2 regions of the Saccharopolyspora sp. NPDC047091 genome follow, and region 1 is predicted to be linked to the other one. Evidence: riboswitches for the same ligand, from Rfam matches in the RefSeq annotation. Region 1 holds a riboswitch; the other holds the start of a gene.
The links. Region 1 has a riboswitch for cobalamin ahead of ABZ805_RS24200 (hypothetical protein). Riboswitches for the same ligand answer to the same signal wherever they lie in the genome.
Positions count from the first base shown of each region.

Region 2: it holds a riboswitch for cobalamin, as region 1 does, so the genes downstream of both, ABZ805_RS21745 (ribonucleoside-diphosphate reductase subunit alpha) here and ABZ805_RS24200 (hypothetical protein) in region 1, are expected to answer to the same signal.

Region 1 covers NZ_JBEYUS010000071.1:6,190-13,474, forward strand. The annotation lists gene ABZ805_RS24180 (acyclic terpene utilization AtuA family protein) at 1-116, shown strand, start outside; gene ABZ805_RS24185 (CoA transferase) at 103-1,584, shown strand; gene ABZ805_RS24190 (MFS transporter) at 1,807-3,063, opposite strand; gene ABZ805_RS24195 (PLP-dependent cysteine synthase family protein) at 3,060-4,163, opposite strand; gene ABZ805_RS24200 (hypothetical protein) at 4,160-4,984, opposite strand; cobalamin riboswitch at 5,168-5,336, opposite strand; gene ABZ805_RS24205 (DUF3558 family protein) at 5,626-6,150, opposite strand; gene ABZ805_RS24210 (2-hydroxyacid dehydrogenase) at 6,393-7,285, opposite strand, start outside.
Region 2 covers NZ_JBEYUS010000056.1:35,948-43,232, reverse strand. The annotation lists gene ABZ805_RS21750 (bifunctional metallophosphatase/5'-nucleotidase) at 1-1,544, opposite strand, end outside; cobalamin riboswitch at 1,760-1,984, shown strand; gene ABZ805_RS21745 (ribonucleoside-diphosphate reductase subunit alpha) at 2,105-4,936, shown strand; gene ABZ805_RS21740 (ribonucleotide-diphosphate reductase subunit beta) at 4,962-6,035, shown strand; gene ABZ805_RS21735 (class I SAM-dependent methyltransferase) at 6,133-6,786, shown strand; gene ABZ805_RS21730 (hypothetical protein) at 6,874-7,285, opposite strand, start outside.

The DNA of each region.
Region 1 (7,285 bases):
CGAACCTGCGCGTCGACCAGGTAGGCAAGGCCGTGGGCGAATACCTGCGGGCCAAGCACGTGCTCATCCCGGTGGAACTGCTGCCGGACGGAGGAGGAACCCATGTCGCTGACTGACCGCGTCACCCGGGCGGTGACCGAACCGTCCACTTCGGACGAATTCGATCCGGCGGGCGAGCTGGCGGAAGTGCTCGGCGGCGTCGGCATGAGCGCCGCGGACACCGGCGGCTCCATCACCTTCCACGGGGCCGACCCGGTGGTGCCCAGCACCTTGCGGCTCGGCGGTGGTTCGGCGATCGCGCTGGCCGCGAAGTCGGCGGCCGTCGCGAAGCTGTGGCGGCTGCGCGGCGGCTCAGGGCAGGACATCGAGGTGGACCTGCGGTCCGCGCCGCACCGGCTGTGCCCGTTCTACGACCGCAAGTGGGAGCTGCTCAACGGCTATCCGGCGGCCTCGGCGGCGAACCCGTCGAACGCGCTCGGCTTCGCCTTCTACCGCACCGCCGACGGCCGCTGGGTGATGCCGCTGAACCCCTACCCGAAGATCAAGATCGCGGCGGAGAAGCTGCTCGGCGTGCCGGACGACGCCGACGCCGTCGCGAAGGCCGTCTCGGGCTGGAACGGCCTCGACCTGGAGAACGCGGCCGTCGAGGCGGGCACCGTGCTGCCGATGCTGCGCAGCACCGAGGAACTGCTCGCCGAACCGCACTACCGCGAGGTCCTCGCCGACCTGCCGCTGATCGAGATCACCAAGATCGGCGAGAGCGAACCGGAACCGCTCACCGGCGGCGACTCCCCGCTGGACGGCATCCGCGCGCTCGGCATGGGCCACGTGATCGCGGGAGCGGGCGTGGGGCGCGCCCTCGCGCTGCACGGCGCCGACGTGCTGAACCTGTGGCGGCCGAACGAGCTGGAGCACGACACCACCTACGTCACCGCGAACGTCGGCATGCGCTCGTCGACCATCGATCCGTACCGGGCCGAGGGCGCGCAGCGCATCCGCGACCTGCTGACCGGCGCGGACGTGTTCTTCGCCAACCGCAGGCCCGGCTTCCTCGACTCCATCGGCCTGTCCGCCGAGCAGGCGGCCGAGGCGCGGCCCGGCATCATCCACGCCACCACCACCCTCAACGGCGAACGCGGGCCGTGGGCGGGGCGCGTCGGCTTCGACCAGACCGCGGGCAGCCTCACCGGCATGATGAACCTGGAGGGCGACGGGGAGACGCCCGCGCTGCCGCCGATCCTGGTCGTCAACGACTACATCGTGTCCTGGCTGCTGACCACCGGAATCACCGAGGCGCTGGCCCGCCGCGCCGTCGACGGCGGCAGCTACCGGGTGCACGTGTCGCTGACCCGCGCCGCGCTGTGGATCTTGAGCATGGGCGTGTTCGACAAGGAGTACGCCGCGGCCACCGCGGGCAGCGACGCCCGGCACGCCTACCTCGACCCGGAGACGTTCACCGCCGACACCCCGCTCGGCCACTACCAGGGCGTCACCGACCAGGTGCGCATGTCGGCCACCCCCGGCCACTACCGCACCGTCCTCGTCCCCCGCGGCTCGTCCCGCCCGGAGTGGCTGGAGCGCTGACTCGCGGGTCGTTGAACTCGGGTTGCTCGGCACTCGGGTGGCGGAACCTCAGCGGGATTCTCGCTGCGGGATCGTTTTCACCGGTGGCTCCGCCACAGGAGAAAACGCCGTTCTCGCGAGAAGACCGCTGAGAACCCGCGGGTCGTCCGGCCGCTCAGGCGGTCGGCGGTTCAGCGGCTTCGCCGCTGACGGGAAAGAGCCGAGACCGCCTGGCGCGAGCGGTCAGGCGTCGGCCGGGCTGCGCGGGGCGAGCGCTCCCCGGCGTTCGAGCAGCCGGGTGCCCGCGCTGCCCGCCAGGCCCACGAGCAGCAGCACCGCCCACGGCAGCCAGCGCATCCCCGGCTCGGCGAAGGCGTCCAGCAGCGCCCCCGCCAGCCAGCTCACCGCGGCCGCGACCAGGCTGGACACCAGGTAGTAGAAGCCGTAGTAGGTGCCTGCGAGGCGTTCGCTGCCGACCGTCGGCAGCAGTTCCATCGCGAACGGGTTCGTCATCGCCTGCCCGACGGTGAACAGCACGATCGCGAGCACCACGGGCACGAACGCCAGCACGGTCCCGGCGATCCCGGCGGCGGGCAGCCGCTCCGGGAGCACCGGTGCGGCCAGCAGGATCGGCACGAAGGAGCCGCCCATGCAGGCCAGGCCGACCACGATCGACCGGCCCGAGCTCCACCGCGCCCGGCACCACTCGGTGATCCGCACCTGCCCGAACACGCCGATCAGCGTGGACACGCCGAACACGACGGCGATGGACCACGCCGCCCCGGACACGCGCCGCGCCTCCAGCGGCAGCGTCAGGTACAGCTGGTTGTACAGCGCGAAGTACGCCGACAGCGCCAGGGTGAAGCCGAGGAACCGGCGGTTGAGCACCACTTCCCGCCAGCTGCCGAGCACGCTCTGCCGCTGCGGCTCGACCTCGCGGTGCGGCAGCACCAGCAGTTGCGCCCCGGTGAGCACCGCGAACGCGACGCACGCCACCAGCGCGATGACGCGGAAGTCCACCGCCAGCAGCGCCGCGCCCAGCAGCGGTCCCACCAGGGTGCCCGCGTGCTGGAACACGTTGAACACGGCGAAGACCTCGGCGCGCCGCTCCCCCGCCTCGTGCATCAGGTAGGTCCGCACCGCCGGGTTGAACAGCGCTCCCGCGAGACCGGTGAGGATCGCGGCGGCGAACAGGCCGGGCAGCGTGGTGAACACGGCGAACAGGCCGAAGGACACCACGCGCAGCGCGCACCCCGCGATGATCATCGGCCGGCAGCCGAGCCGGTCCGCGGCGGTACCGCCGAGCAGGAACATGCCCTGCTGGCTCAGGTTCCGCACCCCGAGCACGAGCCCGACCACGGCGGCGCCGTAGCCGAGATTCCCGCTCATGTACGCGGCCAGGAACGGCATCAGCATGTAGAAGCCGACGTTGATGCCGAACTGGTTGATCACCAGCAGCTTCGCGGCCGGGGACAGCCGGGCGAACGCGGCGCGGTTCACGGCCGCACCTCGCAGACCGGGCATTCCGCCGGGCCGTCGGCTCGCCGGGCACACGGATCGACCACCTTGCGCGACCTCCTCCACGTCGTCTTGCTGTCCACTTCGGACGGAATGCCGTCCGCGTCCACCGGTTCGGCGACCGGTTCCGGGAAGTCCTGCGCGGCGAGGAAGTCCGGGTCGTAGATCGTCCCCCAGTAGCGGTGCGGCCCGTCCGGGAAGACCGCGGCGACCCGGTCCGCGCCGAGCTCGCGGGCGCACCAGGACGCGACCAGCGCCACCGCACCGGTGCTCCACCCGCCGGTGACGAACGCGTCCGCGGCGAGCCGGTGGCAGGCGGCGACGGCCTCCGCGGCACCGACCAGGTGCACCTCGTCGAACGCCGGGTAGTCCACGTTGCCGGGGTGGATGCTGCTGCCGAGGCCGCGCATCACGCGCTTCGCCACCGGATCGCCGAACACCGTGGAGCCCGCCGCGTCCACCCCGACCAGCCGCACCCCGGGGGCGCGTTCGCGCAGCACCTGCGCGATGCCCGCGCTGTGCCCGCCGGTGCCGACGCTGCACACCACCGCTTCCGCGTCGGGCAGCTGGTCGAGCAGTTCGTGGCCGAGCGCGCGGTAACCGCGGACGTTGTCCGGATTGCCGTACTGGTCCGGCCAGTACGCGCCGGGCAGTTCGGCCAGCAGCTCCCGGACCCGGTCCAGCCGCGCGCGCTGCCAGCCGCCCACCGGGTGCGGTGCGCGCACCAGCTCCACCCGCACCCCGTGCGCGGTGAGCAGCGCGCGGGTCTGCGCGTCGAGCTCCGCGTCGGCCACCACGACCACCGGGTGGCCCAGCGCCGCTCCGACGTAGGCCAGTCCGATGCCCAGGGTTCCGCTGGTGGATTCGACGACCGTGCCGCCGGGCCGCAGTTCGCCGCGGGCGCGGGCGCCGGTGAGCATGGCGTGCGCGGCGCGGGCCTTCATGCCGCCCGGCGCGGCGCTCTCCAGCTTCGCCCAGAACCCCGGGTGCGGGAACGCGATCGGCGCGGTGACCCGCAGCAGCGGGGTACCGCCGATCAGGTCCAGGGGCGAGTCGCAGCGGGCGGGCGCGCGACCCGTCACCGCACGACCTCGGTGGCGCGGGCGGCTTGGAAGGTGTGCACGGTGGTGGCCTCGCCGGAGAGCCAGAAGAACGGGTACGGCTCGGCGGACAGCGCGCGCACCGGGCCGCCGACGAGTTCCCGCAGCACCGCGGAACCGGTCTGCGCGAACAGGGTCAGCGGCAGGTCGCGGGCGGCGCAGGCCGCGGCGATGTCGTCGAAGGTGCCGTTGCCGAGGACCATGCCGGAGGCCAGCACCGCGTCCGCGCCGTCGATCGCGGCGGCGTGGTCGGTGCTGATCGGCTCGTCCCACTCGGTGAGGCCGCCCTTGAGGTCGCAGGGCGCGTAGTCGAGCCCGCGGTCCCGCAGCGCGGCTAGCAGCGAGTTCACCACGCCGATCACCGCGACCCGGCCGCCGTCGGGGACCGCGGTGATCGCGGCGACCGCACGGGCGCGGGCGGTGGACTTGGCCAGTGAATCGCCCGCGGGGATCACCACCTGCCGGGACAGCGGGTGCGCGGCGTGCGAGGTGCGGGCGGCGAGGTAGGCGTCGAGGGCGGCGACCCGCACCGGCAGCAGCGGGTGCCGCAGCAGTTCGTCGACGGGGCGGCCCACGACCTGGCGCACCGCTTCCTCGTCGAGGGAACCGGGTTCGACCGCGCAGGAGCCGACGGCCTCCCCCACCCGGACGCTGAGCACGGTGTTGACGTACCCGGTGCCACGACCGGTGTGCCGGGCGGCCTGCACGGTCAGGAACGCGACGGCGGCGGAGAGCTCCGCCGGGCCGTTCCCGCCCGCATCGCGGAAGTGGCCGGACAGCGCGGACTCGACCAGCGAGTCCACATAGGATCGTTCAGTGGTGGCAGGACGCACGTGTCTCCCCGAGCAGGAACCGGAACGGAACGCACAGCGGCGGGACGAACCCGCGGGGACGACTAATGTCCGATGTGGACGATGCGCCGGATCTCCCGGCGCGATGCGGCGATGCGCGACACCACGTACCTCCTCCGGGGCTCCGCGACCCCGCACGAATCGGCACGACGGTGCCAGTCTCCTGGCTCGTGGATCGGCGCCGGCCTCCGGCCTTCCCGCCGGGAACCGGCAGTGGCTCGGATGGAGGTCGACTCCCCACTCACAGTGGCGGGACCGCGCCGGATTCGCACCGGCTTCCTGCACACCGTCGTTGGAACGGGTCAGAAGTTCGCAGCCCCGGTGTCCGATGTCAAGACCGCGGCCACCGCGCGGAACCCGCACCGCGGCCGGTGGAACGGGTGTCGTCGCAGGTGGCGGACACCGGTGCACGCATCGCCATCCGCGAATATGACATCGGCGACTCCCGCGCCCGGCGGCACCGCACCACCGAGCGCGGGACCACCGGACGCGGGATGCGACGGACGCGGGACGCACCGAACGCGGGCCCGCCGAATTCGCGAGCGCCGGTCACCGAAACGGGACCACCGAAACCTCCCGCCCCGCGCCGCGGACTAGGCCGCGGGCCAGGAAGGCACGCCCGCGTCCAGCGCCCGCTGGGCGAGCTCGCACGGGTCCGCCGTGGCACCGCTCGGGATCTTCGCCTTGGCCGACACCGCCTGGTCCGAGGCGGCCGCCACGACCAGCTCGCAGGTGCCGTCGGCCTTCGGGTCACCGGAGTTCGCGCGCACCGCCGGGTGCCCGCCGATGGTCAGCTCGCCGAAGTCGGAGTACTTGTCGGCCTCGTCCTGGAAGTCCTGCAACGACCGGTCGGCGACCACGCCGACCTCCAGCCGCACGCTGTCCCGCGGGGTGCTCCAGGTGCACGTGCCCGCGTCGTCCTTGCCGCCCAGGTGGAATCCCAGCTCGTGCACCGTCTGCTCGGGCACCAGGTCGCAGGACTTCTCACCGGCGACGTCCTTCGGGGAGTCGACCTGCACGCCGCCGCATCCCGCCAGCGACAGCGCGGCGACGACGGCCAAGCCGATCGAGCCGAGCCGAACCGCGCCGATGCGGGCCACCGCAACCTTCTCGTTCACACTCATCACGCCTGCCGTTGATCCGGTCCGGATCGGGTCGATCCGGAGAACTCGCGCCCTCCCCGCTGGACGCGCTGATGATGTCCCGCGCGTCCAGCGGACGCCTCCGGCAGGAACGCGACTTCGGCCGTACCGCCCAGGAATCGAGCGACCGGCCCGGCGCACCGGCTGCCCCGAGCGGACCAGGACCACCGGCGCCCCCGCCCCCGAAAACAGGCCCCGATGACGAGAACCCGCCAACTTCAGCGGGGCCGCGGCTCGACCCCGTTGACGACGTCGGCGGGCCGTTCCCCGGCCAGCACGGCGCCCAGCTTCGCGAACAGCGCGCCGCGGAGGTTGTGGTAGGCGTCCCAGGTCACGCCCGCGGTGTGCGGGTTGAGCAGCACGTCCGCCCGTCCCCGCAACGGCGAGTCCGCGGGCAGCGGTTCCTGCTCGAACACGTCCAGCGCCGCCCCCGCCAGCCGCCCGGAGTCCAGGGCCCGCACCAGCGCCCGCTCGTCGAGGACTCCGCCGCGGCCCGCGTTGAGCACGTACCCGCCGCGGGGCATCCGCGCGAGCAGCTCGTCACCGATCAGGCCGCGGGTGGCGGTGTTCAGCGGCAGGTGCAGGCTCAGCACGTCCGCGGCGGCCACCGCCTCCGCCAGCGGGAGGTACTCGCGCCCCGGCTCGGACGGCACCGGGTCGTGCACCACCACCCGGGCGCCGAACCCGTCCAGGCGGCGGGCCACCGCGCGGCCGATGTTGCCGAAGCCGAGGATGCCGACGGTGAGCGCCGCCAGGTCGCGGCCGCGCAGCCCTTCCGGCCCCCAGCCGCCGGATTCCACCTTGCGGTGCCCGCCCGCGTAGTGCCGCAGCAGCGACAGCAGCGAGCCGACGGTCCAGTCGGCGACCGCGTCGGCGTTGAACCCGGGCAGGTTCGCCACCGGGATGCCGCGCTCGGCGGCGGCGAGGTGGTCCACGCCGTCGAAGCCGACCGCGACGGACTGCACGAGCTCGCAGCGCGGCATCGCGTCCAGCAGCCCGGCGTCGATCCGCCGCTCCTTCTCCAGCGGGGCCAGCACGATCGTCGCGGTGGCCAGCGCGTCCAGGTGATCGGCCGGGTCCTGCTCGGGCCCGATCTCGGTGATCCGCAGGT
Region 2 (7,285 bases), on a different contig from region 1:
ACCCGGTACTGCGCGGCCGGGTCGACGGGCGCGCCGTCGAGGGTGAGGCCGGAGACCTTCGAGCCGATCGGCGCGGACCGCGAGTACTGGTAGTGCAGCCCGGCCGACACCTGCAGCACGTTCTCGCCCTCGTCGCTCCACTGCTGTTCGAGCACGGCCTGCAGCTGCGCGCCGGTGAGCGTCATGGTCTGCATGGTGTTGCCGAACGGCTGCACGGCGAACGCCTCGCCGTAGGTGATGACGCCGTCTCCTTCGCCCGCCGGGGAGGAGGCGTGCGGCAGGTCGGCGCGCACCCCGCCCGGGTTGGTCAGCGCGAGCTGCGCCCCGGTGTCGCGGGTGGCGGCCAGCTGGGCGTCGGCGACGACGCTGCCGAGGCTGGATTCCCCGGACGGCGCCGGGGTTTTCAGCAGGTCGCCGGTGGCGGTGCCGACGGCGCGGTTCGCGATGGGCGCGGCCTTGGCGCGGGCCTCTTCGACGAGCGCGGCGGCCTCCGGGTCGGGTTCGACGTCGCGGGTGACGACCTCGTTGTGCGCGGTGCTCTGCTCCCGCACGACCTCGCGGGTGTGGCGGTCGACGCGCAGGTCCAGCACCGACAGCAGCCTGCCGTAGGAGGCGCCCTGCACCACGGGCCGCGGGGCGCCCGCCGGGTCGGTGACGGTGCAGTTGTACTGCTGGTGGCTGTGCGCGCTGAACACGGCGTCGACCTGCGGGGAGACGTTCTCGGCGATCTCGGTGGCGGGGCCGCCCGCGGCGACGTCGCAGGAGTTCGGTCCGCCGCCGTCGGCTTCGTCGCCCTGGTGCAGCAGCACGACCTGCGCCTTGATGCCGAAGCGCTCCAGCGCGTCGGAGGTGCGGTCGATGGCCTCGACCTCGTCGCCGAACCGCAGGCCGCGCACCGCTTCGGGGCTGACCACGTTCGGGAGGTCGTGCAGCGTCGCACCGATCACGCCGATCGGGACGCCGCCGGAGACCTGCACGGTGAACGGCATCAGCGCGGGAGCGCCGCCGTCCTCGAAGGTGACGTTGGCGCCGAGGTACGGGAAGCTCGCGCCGTCGAAGGAATCGCGGAACTCGCAACCGTCCTGCGGGTGGCAGCCGCCGGTCTGCAGCCGCTGGAGTTCCTGGTAGCCCTCGTCGAACTCGTGGTTGCCGACGACGTGGCCGCGGACGTCCTGCGAGTTGAGGAAGTCGACGGTGGGTTCGTCGTGGAACAGCGCGGAATTCACCGGCGAGGCGCCCACGCTGTCGCCGGCCGAGAAGACCAGCGAGTTCGGCACCTCGGCGCGCAGCCGCTGCAGGTGGGTGGCGAGGTAGGCGGCGCCGCCGGCTTCGACGGTCCGGCCGTCGTCGAGCTCGACCGTCCCGGAGGACCCGGTGGGCGGTTCGAGGTTGCCGTGCAGGTCGTTGAAGGTGATCAGCCGGACGTCGGTGGTCGCGGGCGGGTCCTGCGGTGCGGCGCCTGCGGTCGCCCCGGTGGCAGTGGCGGCGGTGGCGAGTGCGGTGGCGGCGACGGCGAGTCCGCGTCGCACGCGGTGGGCACGCATGGTTCGGTCTTCCTCCCAGGTGGTGATCTCGGGAGGCAGTCTGCCCGGCGCCACCGACGACCACCACCGAATCCGCGTCACACCCCTCGTGCGAACTCCGCCGGGTGCGGGCAGGATGCGTCCCGGGCGTGCGCGAGCCGCTACCGAACGCGTCCGCCATCGACACCGCCACGCCGATGATGATGGGGTCCGGATCACCGTCGAACCCAAGATGTAGTGTGGCGCCCGCTGATGGTTCGCCGGTCCGGCCGGCGTGACAACAGGGAACCCGGTGCGAGTCCGGGACTGCCCCGCAGCGGTGAACGGGAACGACCGCCGTCACCACCTCCCGGTGGTGCAGCACTGGACGCTCGGCGTCCGGGAAGCGACGGCCAGTAGGTCCGGTGCCGAGCACCGGTCGCCCGTGAGTCCGAAGACCTGCCATCGGTGCGCGCACGAGGGGTGCGCGCCGTCCGGGACCTCGCGGGAGGGTTGCGGGACGAGCGGTGCCGTGCGCGCCGCGGTCCTGGCGCGTTCCGAGGAGTTCCGGGCAGGTGTCCGAGCTTGCGAGGAGAGAGCCAGTGACCGAGTCCACGACCCGGCCGTCAGCAGCGACCGCGGTGGTACCGGCAGGAGTGCGGGTGCTGCGGCGCGACGGGACCGTTTCCGGTTGGGACGAAACGAAGATCTCCGTGGCGTTGACCAAGGCGTTCCTGGCGGCCGAGGGGGATTCGGCCGCATCGTCGTCGCGGTTGCACCAGATCGTCGCGGAGTTGACGGAGCAGGCGGCGCAGGGCGTGCTGCGCCACGCGGGCACCGAGGGCCTGGTGCACATCGAGCAGATCCAGGACATGGTGGAGCTGGCGCTGATGCGCGGCGGGCACCACGGCGTCGCCCGCGCCTACGTGCTCTACCGGGAGGAGCACGCGCAGGCCCGCGAGGCCGAGGTGGCTCCCGCCGAGGACGCCGCTCCCCGCCTGGAGATGACCGCGCCGGACGGCACCCGGGTGCCGCTGGACTGGGAGCGGGTGTCGACCGTCGTCGAGCAGGCCTGCGAGGGCTTGGACGACGTGCGGGCCGACCAGGTGCTGCGGGAGGTGCGGCGCAACGTCTACGACGGCATCAGCTCGGCGGAGCTGGCCGAGTCGCTGACGATGGCGGCGCGCACCTTCGTGGAGGCGGAGCCGAACTACTCGCTGGTGACGTCTCGGCTGCTGCTGGACAAGCTGCGCCGCGAGGCGCTGAGCTTCGTCGCGGGCGAGCCGACCGAGGCCGACCAGGTGCAGATGCGGGACCGCTACGCCGGTTACTTCGCCGACTACGTGCGGCGCGGCATCGAGCTGGAGCAGCTGGACCCGGAGCTCGCCCGCTTCGACCTGGAGCGGCTGGGCGCGGCGCTGGACGCCGACCGGGACATCGCGTTCGGCTTCCTCGGGTTGCAGACGCTCTACGACCGGTACCTGCTGCACGAGAACGGGGTGCGGTTCGAGCTGCCGCAGGCGTTCTTCATGCGGGTCGCGATGGGCGTGGCGCTGCGCGAGGACGACCGGGAGGCGCGGGCGATCGAGTTCTACGACCTGATCTCCTCGTTCGACTTCATGTGCTCGACGCCGACGCTGTTCAACGCGGGCACCACCCGCCCGCAGCTGTCGTCCTGCTTCCTGACCACCGTGGACGACGACCTGCACGGGATCTTCCACGGGATCAGCAACAACGCGCTGCTGTCGAAGTACGCGGGCGGGCTCGGCAACGACTGGACCCCGGTCCGCGGCACCGGCGCGCACATCAAGGGGACGAACGGTTCCTCGCAGGGCGTGGTGCCGTTCCTGAAGATCGCCAACGACACGGCGGTCGCGGTGAACCAGGGCGGCAAGCGCAAGGGCGCGGTGTGCGCGTACCTGGAGACCTGGCACGTGGACATCGAGGAGTTCCTCGACCTGCGCAAGAACACCGGCGACGACCGGCGGCGCACGCACGACATGAACACGGCGAACTGGGTGCCGGACGAGTTCCTGCGCCGGGTCGAGGCCGACGAGCCGTGGACGCTGTTCTCCCCGGACGAGGTGCCGGACCTGCACGACCTGTACGGCACCGCGTTCGCGCAGCGCTACCGGGAGTACGAGGCGGCCGCGGAGCGCGGTGAGCTGAAGGTGTTCCGCCAGGTCCGCGCGGTGGACCTGTGGCGCCGGATGCTGACGATGCTGTTCGAGACCGGGCACCCGTGGATCACGTTCAAGGACCCGTGCAACCTGCGCTCGCCGCAGCAGCACGCGGGCGTGGTGCACTCCTCGAACCTGTGCACCGAGATCACGCTGAACACCAGCGCCGACGAGGTCGCGGTGTGCAACCTCGGTTCGATCAACCTGGCGCGGCACGTCACGGCCGAGGGCCTGGACGTGGAGCGGCTGCGGCGCACCACCCGCACGGCGGTGCGGATGCTGGACAACGTCATCGACGTGAACTTCTACACGATCCCGGAGGCGCGGGCCTCGAACCTGCGGCACCGCCCGGTGGGCCTGGGCCTGATGGGCTTCTCGGACGCGCTGTTCGCGCAGCGCATCCCGATGTCCTCGCAGGCCGCGGTGGAGTTCGCGGACCTGAGCATGGAGCACATCAGCTTCCACGCGATCACCGCGTCCTCCGAGCTGGCGGCCGAGCGCGGGCGCTACGAGTCGTTCGAGGGTTCGCTGTGGAGCCGCGGCGTGCTGCCGATCGATTCGCTGGAGCTGCTGGCGCAGGCCCGCGAGACCGGCGTCGACCTGGACCGTTCGTCCACTCTGGACTGGGACGGGCTGCGGGAGCAGGTCCGCGCGAACGGCATGCGCAACTCGAACGTGCTGGCCATCGCCCCGACGGCGACGATCTCGAACATCTGCGGCGTCGGCCAGTCCATCGAGCCGCTGTACCGGAACCTGTACGTGAAGTCGAACATGTCGGGCGACTTCACCGTGCTCAACGCCGACCTGGTGCGGGACCTCAAGGCCGCGGGCGTGTGGGACGAGGCGATGGTGCAGGACCTGAAGTACTTCGACGGCGACCTGGCTCCGATCGACCGGGTGCCCGCCGAGCTGAAGTCGTTGTACGCCACCGCGTTCGAGATCGAACCGCACTGGCTGGTGGAGGCCGCGTCCCGCCGCCAGAAGTGGATCGACCAGGCGCAGTCGCTGAACCTGTACATGGCGGCGCCGAGCGGCCGCAAGCTCGACGAGCTGTACCGGCTGGCGTGGCGCAAGGGCCTCAAGACCACCTACTACCTGCGGTCCAGCAGTGCGACGCACGTGGAGAAGTCCACGCTGCGCGGCACCGACGGCAAGCTCAACGCGGTCTCCCCCGCCGCCGCCCCGGCCCCGGCTCCGTCGCCGCAGCCGCAGGCGTGCGCGATCGACGACCCCGACTGCGAAGCCTGCCAGTGACCGCCCCGTTCCCCCTGGAGGACTCATGACTTCCGTGCACACCACCGACGCCACCGGGCTCGGCGAGATCGACCGCGGCGCGGGCCGGATCAACGTCGACGACAAGGCGATGATCAACGCCCAGGCGGACGTGAACCAGCTGCTGCCGCTGAAGTACGGCTGGGCCTGGGAGAAGTACCTCGCCGGCTGCAACAACCACTGGATGCCCACCGAGGTGTCCATGCACGCCGACATCGCCCTCTGGCGCTCCCGCGACGGGCTCACCGAGGACGAGCGGCTGATGCTCAAGCGCAACCTCGGGTTCTTCGCCACGGCGGAATCCCTGGTGGCCAACAACATCGTGCTCGCCGTGTACCGGCACATCACCAACCCCGAGTGCCGCCAGTACCTGCTGCGCCAGGCGTTCGAGGAGGCCGTGCACACGCACACCTTCCAGTACATCTGCGAGAGCCTGGGCCTCGACGAGGGCGAGCTGTTCAACGCCTACCGCGAGATCCCGTCCATCTCGGAGAAGGACGAGTGGGCGCTGCGGCACACCCAGAACCTGGAGAACCCCGAGTTCGCCACCGGCGGCCCGGAGCGCGACCAGGCGTTCCTGCGCGACCTCATCGCCTTCTACGTGATCTTCGAGGGCATGTGGTTCTACACCGGTTTCGCGCAGATCCTGTCGCTGGGCAGGCGGAACAAGATGGTCGGCATCGCCGAGCAGTACCAGTACATCCTGCGCGACGAGTCGATCCACCTGAACTTCGGCATCGACTGCATCAACCAGATCAAGCTGGAGAACCCGCACCTGTGGAGCGAGGAGTTCCAGGAGGAGGTGCGCGGCATGCTCGCCGACGCGTGCCGCCTGGAGGTCGCCTACGGCCGGGACACCATGCCCCGCGGCATCCTCGGCATCAACGCCGAGCTGTGCGAGCAGTACATGCACTTCATCACCAACCGCCGCTGCGCCCAGCTGGGCCTCACCCCGGTGTTCGCCGAGGTCGAGAACCCCTTCCCGTGGATGTCGGAGGCGATGGACCTGAAGAAGGAGAAGAACTTCTTCGAGACCCGCGTCACCGAGTACCAGTCCGGCTCCTCCCTCACCTGGGACTGAGCGGATCGGGCCGCCCGCCGGGAACTCGGCGGGCGGCCCGCCGGCGTTCCGGTCGTTCCACCGCGCCGGGCCGCCGACGCGGCATAGGGTGCCCGGCATGAGCGTTCCGGTTCCTGATCTCGACGTCGTTCGGGAGTCCTACGACCGCGTGGCCGACGACTACGTGGACATGGTGACCACGACGGGCATCGGCGATGTCCGCGCCCACCCGTGGCTGCGCGCCGCGATGGACGTGTTCGCCGACCAGGTCGCCGGGCTCGGCCCGGTGCTCGACGTCGGTTGCGGACCGGGCACGGTCACCGGTTACCTGGCCGAGCGGGGCCTGGACGTGGCAGGCGTGGACCTGTCCCCGCGCATGATCGAGCACGCGCGGCGGCTGCACCCGGAGTGCTCGTTCCGCGTCGGCTCCGCCACCGAGCTCGACCTGGCGGACTCGTCGTTCGGCGGGCTGCTGGGCTGGTGGTCGCTGTTCAACCTGCCGCGCGAGGTGCTGCCCGACGTGCTGGCGTCGTTCGCGAAGGCGCTGGTCCCGGGCGGTCAGCTGATCATCGCGACGCACGTCGGCGACGACGACCTGCAGCGCACCGAGGCGTACTACGGCGTCCCGGTCCGCTGGACGACGTACCAGTGGCGGCCCGAGCAGCTGACCGAGCTCGTCGAGCGGGCCGGGCTGCGGCCCACCGCCGAACTCCGCCTCCCCGCCGACGAGCACACCGGCCCCGGCGTCGTCCTCGTCGCCCGCCGCGACTGACCCCCGCCCCAGGTGAATGGCCCATCCACCCATTCTCCTTGGTCGAATGGGCCATTGGTCGGCGGCTCGGCAGGGGGTGTGGCGTGATCAGTCGCGTTCGGCGCCTTCCGGCCATACGACGGTGACCGGCAATCCGCGTTGCCGTGCTGCTTGCACGACGTCGCCGGTGCCGCCGCGTCCGCCGGCCGGTCGCCCGTCCCACACGGCGTAGAGCGCGTCGGCGGAATCGAGGATGTGCTCGCCTGCCGCCAGGTAGGCGTCGCTGCCGGACTCGGCGAACGGCATGGTGCGCACGGCCGCCGCCTCGGCGATGAGCTCGTCGAAGGTGACGGCGTTGTCCGGCTTCACCTTGCGTTCGCGGTAGTCGGCGGCAGGCAGCACGACCTCCAGCGTCCCGCCGCCGTTGAGCACGACGCGGGCGAAGATCTGATCAGCGCCACGCGCGAGGCAGCTCAGGCCGATCAGGTCGGTGTGCCCGGCGAGCTCGGTTTCGAGCGCC